DNA from 2 places in the Roseomonas marmotae genome. Region 1 is predicted to be linked to the other one. Evidence: riboswitches for the same ligand, from Rfam matches in the RefSeq annotation. Region 1 holds a riboswitch; the other holds the start of a gene.

Region 1 (5,357 bases):
CCGGCTCCTGCCGCGCCTGACGAACCGTGCCTTCGTCCTGCGCTGGCAGAATGGCGCGGCCGCGCCGATGGACAGCAGCTTCGAGACCTTCGTGGACCTCATCCTGGCGGGGCTGGAGGCGTCGCTCCCCCGCGCGGGCAACCGGGGCGCCACGGGGGCGTTGACAAAGTCCTGATTTGGGCATAGTCCAGATGCGGATGAAGGAGGCAGTCATGCCGAGGGCTCTCGATGCCGTGCGCCGGCCCGTCGACCAGGGGCCCGGCCGCCTGGACCGGAGCCGCTTCCTGCCGGAGAACCGGCGGCGCCTGAGCGCGCCGGCGATGCGGACCTTCCTGGCCATCGCCGATCTCTGGGGGCTCGATGAGGCCCATCGCCTCCTGATCCTCGGCTGCCCCGCCCGCTCGACCTTCCATAAATGGGCCAAGACGGCGCGGGAGCATGGCGACCTCACCCTGGATGTGGACACCCTGACCCGCATCTCCGCGATCTTCGGCATCCACCAGGCCCTGGGCGTCCTGCACGGCACGGAGCGGGACGGGATCGCCTGGCTGCGGACCCCCCACCGCGCCACCCTCTTCGGCGGCAGGCCGCCGATCGACCTCGTCACCAGCGGCACGCAGGACGGGCTCATGGCCGTCCGGCGCTTCCTCGACGCCGCGCGGGGCGGCATCTACATGGAGCCGGTGGAGGCCCTGGACCGGAATTTCCGCCCCTACCGGGACGAGGACCTCGTCATCTCTTGAGCGACGTCTTCTCGGCGGCGCCGTCCCCCTCCCACCGGCTGATCCCCTCCCGCTTCCCGCCCATCGGGCTCTTCGACACCGTGGCCACGGCCGCCGATGCCGAGGCGGTCATGGAACTCGCGGGCTGGACCAATGACCGCCTGGTGGAGGAGCGCCTGTGGCGGCTCCCTCAGGAGGAATGGGTCTATGGGCGGGCGAATTCCAGCGTCGTGATGGCGTCCTTCCTGCACGTCCCGCCCGGGGGGGCGCGCTTCAACGGCCCGGATCTCGGCGCCTGGTATGCCGCGGCCGCACTGCCGACGGCGGCCTTCGAGGTCGCCCACCACCTGCGCCGCGAGGCCGTGGCGACCGGCGCCGCCGTGCTGGAGCGCGACTACCGCGCCTATACGGCCGGGCTCGCGGGCTCCTACCTCGATATCCGTGGCCAGCAGGCGGAGCGGGCCGGCGCCTACGACCCCGCCAGCTACGCCGCCTCGCAGGCGCTGGGGGAGGGCATCCGCGCCTCCGGCGGCGCGGGCATCATCTATAACAGTGTGCGGCACGCCGGCGGCGTCAACATCGCCGCCCTCCGGCCGCGCAACATCCTCCGCGTCACCCAGGCCGACCACTGGCGCCTGAGCGTCGAGGCCGCGTCCCCCCGCATCCGGCTCGCGAGGCTGGGCGGGCGGTGAGGCGATGCGGCCGCGTGACGGCTGCCTGAAACCCGCATGCCCCAGGCGCTTGCCACCTCTCCACCGCTCCTCTAGAGGATGGGCGCCGGTTTCCGAGAGGAACTAACAGGGAATCCGCCCGAGGCCCGTGAGGGCCGAGGAAACGGAACTGCCCCCGCAACTGTAGGCGGCGAGCCCGATCCGAACACGCCACTGGGAGCCATCCCGGGAAGGCCGGATGGAGCGTTGACCCGCCAGTCAGGAGACCTGCCGGCTTGTGCAACTGACTGACCGGCGGGGTGTCCGGGGAGGATGTCGATGTTCTGTTCGCACCGCATGTCATGGCGGTCCGCTTTCGCGCGCCAGCGCCGCCGCAGGCCTGCGCCATGGCCTCTCCATCTCCGGCCGTCATCCCTGGCCGGACATGGAAGAATGACCATGATGCTGTCGCGCCTCGCCCTCCTGGTGGCGGGCCTCGGCCTGCCGCTCTCCGCCGCCTGGGCGGAGCCCACGCGCTATCCCCTGACGGTGGAGAATTGCGGCCACACGCTGCGCTTCGAGGCCGCGCCGCACAACGTCGTCACCATCGGCCAGTCCGCGACCGAGATCCTCTATGCCCTGGGCGCGGGCGACCGCATGGCCGGCACGGCGCTGTGGTTCAACGACGTGCTGCCGGAGTTCCGCGCGCAGAACGACAGGGTTCCGCGCCTGGACAACAACGCCCCCAGCTTCGAATCCGTCATCAACAAGCGCCCGGGTCTGGTGGCCACGCAGTTCGAGTGGATGATCGGCCCGCAGGGCGTGGTCGGCACGCGCGAGCAGTTCCATGAGCTCGGCGCGGCCACCTACATCATGCCCGCCGACTGCGAGGGCAAGAACAACCTGGTGGGCGCCGACGGCACCCGCACCGCGCCCTTCAGCACGGAGGCGCTCTACAAGGGCATCGCGCAGCTCGCGGAGATCTTCGACCGGCAGGACCGGGGCGCGGCGCTGGTGGCCGGGCTGCGGAAGCGGGAGGAAGCGGCGGTCGCGCGCGCGAAGTCGCTGAACCTGCCGGATGCCTCGGCGGTCTTCTGGTTCTCCTCCGCCGACCTGGACCTGGACCCCTATATGGCGGGCCAGAAGGGCATCCCGGGCTACATGATGCGCACGCTCGGCCTGCGGAACGTGGTGCAGTCGGATGAGGAATGGCCGACCGTGGGGTGGGAGACCATCGCCCGCGCCAACCCCTCCGTCATCGTCATCGCCCGCATGGACCGCCGCCGCTTCCCGGCCGATGACTTCGAGAAGAAGCTGGCCTTCCTGAAGTCCGACCCGGTGACGCGGGAGATGGAGGCGGTGAGGAACAACCGCATCGTCATCATCGACGCCCATGCCATGCAGGCCACCATCCGCCTGGTGGACGGGCTGGAGGCGCTGACCGAAGCCATGGCCAAGCTGCGCCCGTGACTGCCGGGCTCGCTCGCCTGCTGGGCAGGCTGGCATTGCACGGCGCCTGGATCGCGGCGGTGCTCGCCGCCGCCATCCTCGCCGGCATCTGCATCGGCGAGACGGCGATCCCCCCCGGCGTGGTCTTCCAGGCACTGGCCAACAAGCTGTTCGGCGCCGGCTATCCCCTCGACCGGATCGACGAGGGCATCGTCTGGAACTACCGGCTGACGCGCGCCATCGTCGCGGCCTGCTGCGGCGCGGGGCTGGCGGTCTCGGGCGTCATCCTGCAGGCGCTGCTGCGGAACGCGCTGGCCGATCCCTATCTGCTGGGCATCTCCGCCGGCGCCTCCACCGGCGCGGTGCTGGTGACGGTGGCAGGGCTGGGGGCGGGGGCGGTGTCGCTTTCCCTCGGCGCCTTCGGCGGCTCGCTGGCCGCCTTCCTGCTGGTGGCCCTGCTGGCCCATGCCTCGGGCGGCGGGGTGGGGCTGCGCGGGGCCGGGCAGATCGTGCTGGCGGGCATCGCCGGTTCCCAGCTCTTCAACGCATTGACGGCCTTCATCATCACCCGCTCCGCCAGTGCCGAGCAGGCGCGCGGCATCATGTTCTGGCTGCTCGGCAACCTCAGCGGCGCGCGCTGGGACAATGTGGGCATGGCGGTGCCGGTGGCACTGGCTGTCACGCTCATCTGCCTGTGGCAGGCGCGGGCGCTGGATGCCTTCACCTTCGGCACGGATTCCGCCATCTCCCTCGGCGTGCCGGTGCGGCGGGTACAGGCGCTGCTGATCCTCGCCGCCTCCCTGGCCACGGCGGTGATGGTCAGCATCGTCGGCTCCATCGGCTTCGTCGGGCTGGTGGTGCCGCATGCGGCGCGCTTCATCACGGGCGTGCGGCATGTCCGGCTGGTGCCGGCGGCGGCGCTGATGGGCGCCATCTTCCTGATCGCGGCGGATGTCATCTCGCGCATCGCCGTGAAGGGGCAGGTGCTGCCGATCGGCGTCATCACCGCGCTGGTGGGCGCGCCGGTCTTCGCGCTGATCCTGGTGCGGCGGAGGCCGGCCCGATGAGGCTCCGCGCGGAGAATCTCAGCTCGTCGGCGCGCGGCGTGCCCATCCTGCGCGGGGTCAGCCTGGAGGTGGCGGCGGGAGAGACGCTGGGGCTGATCGGCCCCAACGGCTCCGGCAAGTCCACGCTGATGCGCCTGCTCTCCGGCGTGCTGAAGCCCGATGGCGGCGAGGTGCATCTGGACGCCCAGCCCATGGCGCGGATGACCCGGCGGCGGGTGGCGCAACTGCTGGCCCTGGTGGAGCAGCAGGCGGAGACCGCCGACCGCATCACGGTGCGCGACGCGGTGGAGCTGGGGCGCACGCCCTGGCTGTCCGCGCTGCGGCCCTGGTCGGCCGAGGACGACGCCATCGTGGCGGAGGCCCTGGCGGTGGTGGAGATGTCCGGCTTCGCCGGGCGCGACTGGGCGACGCTCTCGGGCGGGGAACGCCAGCGCGTGCATATCGCCCGCGCGCTGGCGCAGCGCCCGCGCATCCTGCTGCTGGACGAGCCGACCAACCACCTCGACATCCACCACCAGCTCGCCATCCTGCGGCTGGTCGCGGAACTGCCGGTGACCACCGTCATCGCGCTGCACGACCTCAACCAGGCCATGGGCTGCGACCGGCTGGGCGTGCTGCACCGTGGCCGGCTGGTCGCGGCCGGCCTGCCGCGCGAGGTGCTGACGCCGGACCTGCTGCGCGACGTCTTCGGCGTCCGCGCCTCCTTCCTCACCGATCCCGCCGATGGCGCGCGGATCATCCGCTTCCACGCGGTATCCTGAAAGAATGCCGATGCGACTGCTGCTTCTGCCCCTGCTGCTCCTCGCCACGACCGCGCATGCCGAGGTGCATGAGGTGAGGATGCTGAACCGCAATGCCACCGGCGGGATGGTCTACGAGCCGGACTACCTGCGCCTGCAACCCGGCGACCGCGTGAAGTTCGTCGCCACGCATGTGACGCATAACGCCGCCACCATCCCGGCGATGCTGCCGGAGGGCGCCGCGCCCTTCAAAACCCGCATCAACGAGGAAATCGAGATCGCCTTCGATGCCCCCGGCTTCTATGGCATCCAGTGCATCCCGCACTACGCCATGGGCATGGTGATGCTGGTGCAGGTGGGGGACCGGCCCGCCGATGCCGCCGTCATCCCCGCGACGCTGCCGGCGCGCGTGAAGCAGCGCTTTGGCGAGATCATCGCCCGCGCCATGGCGGAGTAGCGCCCTCAGCCACCGCCCGCGGGCCTGGCGCAGGACAGCACGAAGCTGTTCCAGATGCCGACGCGCAGCTTCTGCCGCAGCGGCGCGCCCCGCCGCTGTGCCGCGTGCGGGCCGCGCGGGCGCTCCAGACGGAAATCGGTGAAGCCTGCTTCCTCCAGCATCCGGCGCAGCGGCTCCGGCCGCAGGCCGTCGCGGAAGAAGACCTGCCGCTGGATGGCCTCATGCGCCGCCATGTCCACCGCCGGCCCCGTGGCGCCCTGGCGCGCGGCCAG
Region 2 (5,357 bases), on a different replicon from region 1:
CCGCGCCAGCCAGGCGGCGCGCTGCCCGTCATGCCCGAAGAGGCCATGGGCATAGGTGCCGGCCACACGGCCATCGGCGGAGCTGGCGCCATCCAGCCGCCCATCCGCCAGCCGCAGCAGGGGCCGCGCGGTATCCGCCCCGGTGGTGCGGCCGATATGCATCTCGTAGCCCTCGAAGGGCACGCCATCGGCGAGGCTGCTGCCCCGTACCGCCTCCAGCCGCTTCTCGCCCGCCAGCACCGTCTCCACCTCCAGCAGGCTGAGGCCCGGCACCTCCCCCGGCGGGCCTTCCGCGCCCTCGGGGTCGGCGATGCGCCGGCCCAGCATCTGGTAGCCGCCGCAGAGCCCCAGCACCGCGCCCCCGCGCCGGCGATGCGCGAGGATGTCGATATCCCAGCCCTCCCGCCGCAGCGCCGCCAGATCGGCGATGGTGGATTTGGAGCCCGGCAGGATCACCAGCGCCGCCCCGGCCGGGATGGGCTGCCCGGGGCGCAGCAGGCGCAGGTCGATGCCGGGCTCGGCGGCCAGGGGGTCGAGGTCGTCGAAATTGGAGATGCGCGGCAGCAGCGGCACCGCCACGCAGGGCTTGCCCTGCTGCGACGGACCGATGCTCTCCAGCAGGTCCTGCGCGTCCTCGGCCGGCAGGCGGCGTGCGCCGTCGAAAAAGGGCACCAGCCCCAGCGGCGCCCAGCCGGTGCGGCGTGCGATCTCCGCCATGCCTTCGGCGAACAGCGAGAGGTCGCCGCGCATCCGGTTGACGATGAAGCCGCGGATCATGGCCGCGTCCGCCTCGGCCACGACATGCCGCGTGCCAACAAGGCTGGCGATCACCCCGCCTCGGTCGATATCCCCCACCAGCACCACCGGCACATCCGCCGCACAGGCAAAACCCATATTGGCGATGTCGCCCGCGCGCAGATTGATCTCGGAGGCCGAGCCCGCGCCCTCCACCAGCACGATATCGGCTTCTTCCCGCAACCGCGCAAAACTCTGCAGCACGAAGGGCAGCAGCGAGGGCTTCATCGCCTGGTATTCGCGCGCCCGGACCGTGGCATGGACGCGCCCCTGCACGACCACCTGCGCGCCCACCTCGCTCTGCGGCTTCAGCAGCACGGGGTTCATGTGCACGCTGGGCGCCGCGCGCGCCGCGCGTGCCTGCAAGGCCTGGGCGCGGCCGATCTCGCCGCCATCGGGTGTCACGGCGGCGTTGTTGGACATGTTCTGCGGCTTGAAGGGCCGCACCCGCAGCCCGCGCCGGGTCAGCGCCCGCGCCAGGCCCGCCACCAGCAGGGATTTGCCGACGCTGCTGCCTGTGCCTTGCAACATCAAGGCACGGGCCATCAGAACTCGATCCCTTCCTGCGCCTTCACCCCCGCCGCGAAATGATGTTTTATCAGTTTCATCTCGGTCACGAGGTCGGCGGCCTCGGTCAGCGCGGGCGGTGCGTTGCGGCCCGTCACGACCACATGCAAGGCGGGCGGGCGTGCCACCAGCGCGGCCACCACCTCCTCCACCGGCAGGTATTCGTAGCGCAGCGCGATACACAGCTCGTCCAGCACCAGCAGCCCCAGGCCCGGCCGCTGCATCAGCTCCAGCGCCTTGCCCCAGGCGCGGCGGGCGGCGGCCACGTCCCGCTCCCGGTCCTGGGTCTCCCAGGTGAAGCCCTCGCCCATGCTGTGCCATTCCAGCCCCGGCATGGCCTCCAGCGGCGTGCGCTCCCCGGTGCTCCAGGCGCCTTTGATGAACTGCACCACCCCCACCGAGCGTCCACGCCCGAGCATCCGCAGCGCCAGCCCGAATGCCGCCGTGCTCTTGCCCTTGCCGGCGCCCGTATGGACCATCAGCAGGCCCTTCTCGATCGTCTTGCCGGCGACCTCGGCATCCTGCACCGCCTTGCGCTTCTGCATCTTCTCGCGATGCCGCGCAGCCTCCTCCCCGGTCACGGCAATTCTCCCTTCAGCAGCAGCGGCAGGCCGGCCGCGATGAAATGCACATGCTGCGCCCGCGCGGCGATCCGCTGGTTCAGCACCCCCGCCTTGTCCCGGAAGGCCCGGCCCAGCGGCGTCTCCGGCACGATGCCCAGGCCCACCTCATTGGCCACCAGCACCGTGGGCGCGGCACGGGCGGCCAGCACCGCCTCCAGCGCCGCCGTCGCGGCCTCCACGTCCCGCCCGCCCAGCATCAGGTTGGTCAGCCAGAGCGTCAGGCAATCCACCAGCACCGGGCGCGCCCCCGCCGCCGCCAGCGCCACCGGCAGGCCCAGCGGCGCGTCCACCGTCTGCCATTCCGGCCCCCGGCGGGCGCGGTGCTCGGCGATGCGGGCGCGCATCTCCTCATCCCAGGCCTCGGCGGTGGCCAGATAGACCCAGGGGGCGGGGTGGCGGGCCACCAGCGCCTCCGCATGCCGGGACTTGCCGGAACGGGCGCCCCCCAGAACCAGAGTGATGCTCATGGCAGCCAGGACTAGCCGAAAGCAGGCCGGGCTGGCTATCACCCGGCCTGAACCGACGCAGGAGGCAACCCCCATGTCCGATACCCCGCCCGACCGCCTCTCGAACGACCCGAGCAGCCCCTACTACAACGAGGCCCTGCTGGAGCGCGGCATCGGCATCCGCTTCAAGGGCGTCGAGAAGAACAATGTCGAGGAATACTGCGTCAGCGAAGGCTGGGTGCGGCTGGCCGTCGGCAAGGCGCTGGACCGCAAGGGCCGCCCGCTGACCATGAAGGTGACCGGGACGGTCGAGCCCTACTTCCGCGACGCGACCTGAGGCCAGGGGGGCTCCGCCCCCTTGGAACCCCCGGGCAAAGGCAAAGCCTTTGTCCCGAGCTGGGGTGACAGTGCCACCCCAGAACCCGCCATCCGTTTTGCTCCTGTGGCACGGGGTTCCGCCGGAGGTCATGGACCTCCGGCGACTGCGGGTTCGGCCCGCTTGGCCGTTTCAGTGAAACCGGCCCCGTGGCCTCGCGCGCCATGGCTGTTCAGGCCGCACCCAAAACCCGAAGCGGGACCTGGGGTGGCCCGGAGGGGCAGAGCCTCTCCGGCCCCCGGCATAAGGTTTGACAGCCCCTCCCCCCCGCCCTAACCCTGCCGGCATTGATGGTCCTTCCGCGAGGAAGGTGAAAAGGGAACGCGGTGCGACACCGCGGCTGCCCCCGCAACTGTAAGCGGAGAGCATTCCGCCGCCCGTGCCACTGGGGAGCGATCCTCGGGAAGGCCAGGCGGGATGCGCCGGATCCGCGAGCCAGGAGACCTGCCATCACCCGTGAGATCGTGCCGCCGGGCGGGGTGCCCCGGATGGCAGAAGCGCCGGGCGGCGGGGCCGCCGGGCGTGGACCCCGGCGCCTGCGCGCCCGGGCGGTCGGCACCTCATGGACATGAGTGAGGTGCCCCTTGCACGAGGCTGAACAGGACAGGGCGCCGAGGCCCGTGCTGCATATCTGCGTCACCTGCCGCGCCGGCCGTCCGCTGGCCGAGGGCGAGGTGCCGCCCGGCCGCCATCTGCATGACGCCGTGGCCGCGCAGCTTGAGGGCCTGGAAGCACCGCCGGTCGAGCTGCGCGCCGTGAAGTGCCTGGCCGCCTGCGACCATGGCTGCACCGCCGCCATGACGGCCCCGGGCAAATGGGGCTATCTGCTGGGGCGGCTCGACCTCTCCCATGCCGCCGACCTGCTGGCCTATGGCGCCGCCTATGCCGCCAGCGGCAGCGGGGCGGTCCTGCCCTCCCGCCGCCCTGCCTCCCTGCGTTCGGTCGTGCTCGGCCGCATCCCTTCCTTGATGGAGCCCCAGTCGTGAGCAAACTCGAAAAGGTGCCGGCCACCATCGTCACCGGCTTCCTCGGCGCCGGGAAGACCACGCTGGTGCGGCATGTCATGGCGCAGGCGGCGGGGCGGCGCATCGCCATCATCGTCAATGAGTTCGGCAGCCTCGGCATCGATGGCGACCTGCTGAAATCCTGCGGCATCCCCGGCTGCGAGGAGGAGAATATCGTCGAGCTGGCCAATGGCTGCATCTGCTGCACCGTGGCGGACGACTTCCTGCCGACCATGACCGCGCTGCTGGACCGGCCGGAGCCGCCGGAGCACATCCTGATCGAGACCTCCGGCCTCGCGCTGCCGAAGCCGCTGATCAAGGCCTTCAACTGGCCGGGCATCCGCTCCCGCGTCACGGTGGATGGCGTGGTGACGGTGGTGGACGGCCCCGCCGTGGCCGATGGCCGCTTCGCCGACGACCCGGTGGCGGTGGAGGCCCAGCGCGCGGCGGATGACAACCTGGACCACGACAATCCGCTGGCGGAAGTCTACGAGGACCAGCTCGGCGCCGCCGACCTCGTGGTGCTGAACAAGGCCGACCTGCTGGACGAGGATGCCGTGGCGAGGCTGCGGGCGGAGATCGCCGCGCATCTGCCCCGGCAGGTGAAGGTGGTGGCGGCGCGGGAAGGCGCGCTGGACATCGCCGTGCTGCTGGGCCTGGGCGCCGCGGCGGAGGACGACCTCGCCGCCCGCCCCTCCCACCACGACGGCGCCGATGACCACGAGCACGACGATTTCGACAGTTTCGTCGTGCCGCTGCCGGAAGTCGCCAGCGCCGAGGCCCTGGTGGAAAAGCTGGCGCGGGTGGCGGCGGAGCACGACATCCTGCGCATGAAGGGTTTTGTCAGCCTGCCCGGCAAGCCGATGCGGCTGGCGGTGCAGGGCGTGGGCACGCGCTTCCGCCATCATTTCGACCGCCCCTGGGCGCCCGGCGAAGCGCGGGAGGGGCATCTGGTGGTGATCGGCCAGGCCGGGCTGGACAAGCCGGCCATCGCCGCCGCCATCGCCGGATAGCGCCATGCACCTGCTGCCGCGCGAGACGCTGAGCCTGGACGCCGCCGAGCAGGCGGTGGACCTCGGTCACGCGCCGGCGGATCTGGTGCTGCTCTCCTTCAGCGACAGCGACCTCGCGGCGGCGGCGGCGGGCTGGTCCACCCTGCCGGAGCCGCGCCCGACGCTGCGGCTGGCCAGCCTGGCCAGGCTGCGCCACCCCATGTCGGTCGATCTCTATGCCGAGCAGGTGCTGGCGGGCGCCCGCGCCATCGTCATCCGCCTGCTGGGCGGCCTGGACTACTGGCGCTACGGCGCCGAGGAGGTTTCTGCGCTCTGCCGCGCCCAGGGCATTCCCCTGGCGCTGCTGCCGGGGGAGGGCCGGCCGGATGACCGGCTGGCCGCGCTCTCCACCATGGAACCCGCGCTGCTGGCGCGGCTGGAAGCCTGCTGCCGCCATGGTGGCGCCGCGCATTGGGCGGCGGCGCTGCAACTGGCGGCCAGTGCCGCCGGGCTGGCCGAAGCGCCGGAGAGCGACCCCGCGCCGCTGCCCGGCT

What was found. A riboswitch is a leader RNA that binds a small molecule or an ion and turns the genes downstream of it on or off. The one in region 1 is predicted to bind cobalamin.
Positions count from the first base shown of each region.
Region 2: another riboswitch for cobalamin. It lies ahead of IAI58_RS02685 (DUF1636 family protein); the one in region 1 lies ahead of IAI58_RS19020 (ABC transporter substrate-binding protein).

Region 1 is NZ_CP061094.1:108,692-114,048, forward strand. It holds gene IAI58_RS19005 (TetR/AcrR family transcriptional regulator C-terminal domain-containing protein) at 1-175, shown strand, start outside; gene IAI58_RS19010 (MbcA/ParS/Xre antitoxin family protein) at 213-743, shown strand; gene IAI58_RS19015 (RES family NAD+ phosphorylase) at 740-1,414, shown strand; cobalamin riboswitch at 1,484-1,682, shown strand; gene IAI58_RS19020 (ABC transporter substrate-binding protein) at 1,832-2,842, shown strand; gene IAI58_RS19025 (FecCD family ABC transporter permease) at 2,860-3,888, shown strand; gene IAI58_RS19030 (ABC transporter ATP-binding protein) at 3,885-4,649, shown strand; gene IAI58_RS19035 (pseudoazurin) at 4,654-5,085, shown strand; gene IAI58_RS19040 (class I SAM-dependent methyltransferase) at 5,091-5,357, opposite strand, start outside.
Region 2 is NZ_CP061091.1:566,568-571,924, forward strand. It holds gene IAI58_RS02665 (cobyric acid synthase) at 1-1,341, opposite strand, end outside; gene cobO (cob(I)yrinic acid a,c-diamide adenosyltransferase) at 1,341-1,943, opposite strand; gene cobU (bifunctional adenosylcobinamide kinase/adenosylcobinamide-phosphate guanylyltransferase) at 1,940-2,452, opposite strand; gene IAI58_RS02680 (DUF3297 family protein) at 2,526-2,768, shown strand; cobalamin riboswitch at 3,082-3,273, shown strand; gene IAI58_RS02685 (DUF1636 family protein) at 3,392-3,793, shown strand; gene cobW (cobalamin biosynthesis protein CobW) at 3,790-4,824, shown strand; gene cobN (cobaltochelatase subunit CobN) at 4,829-5,357, shown strand, end outside.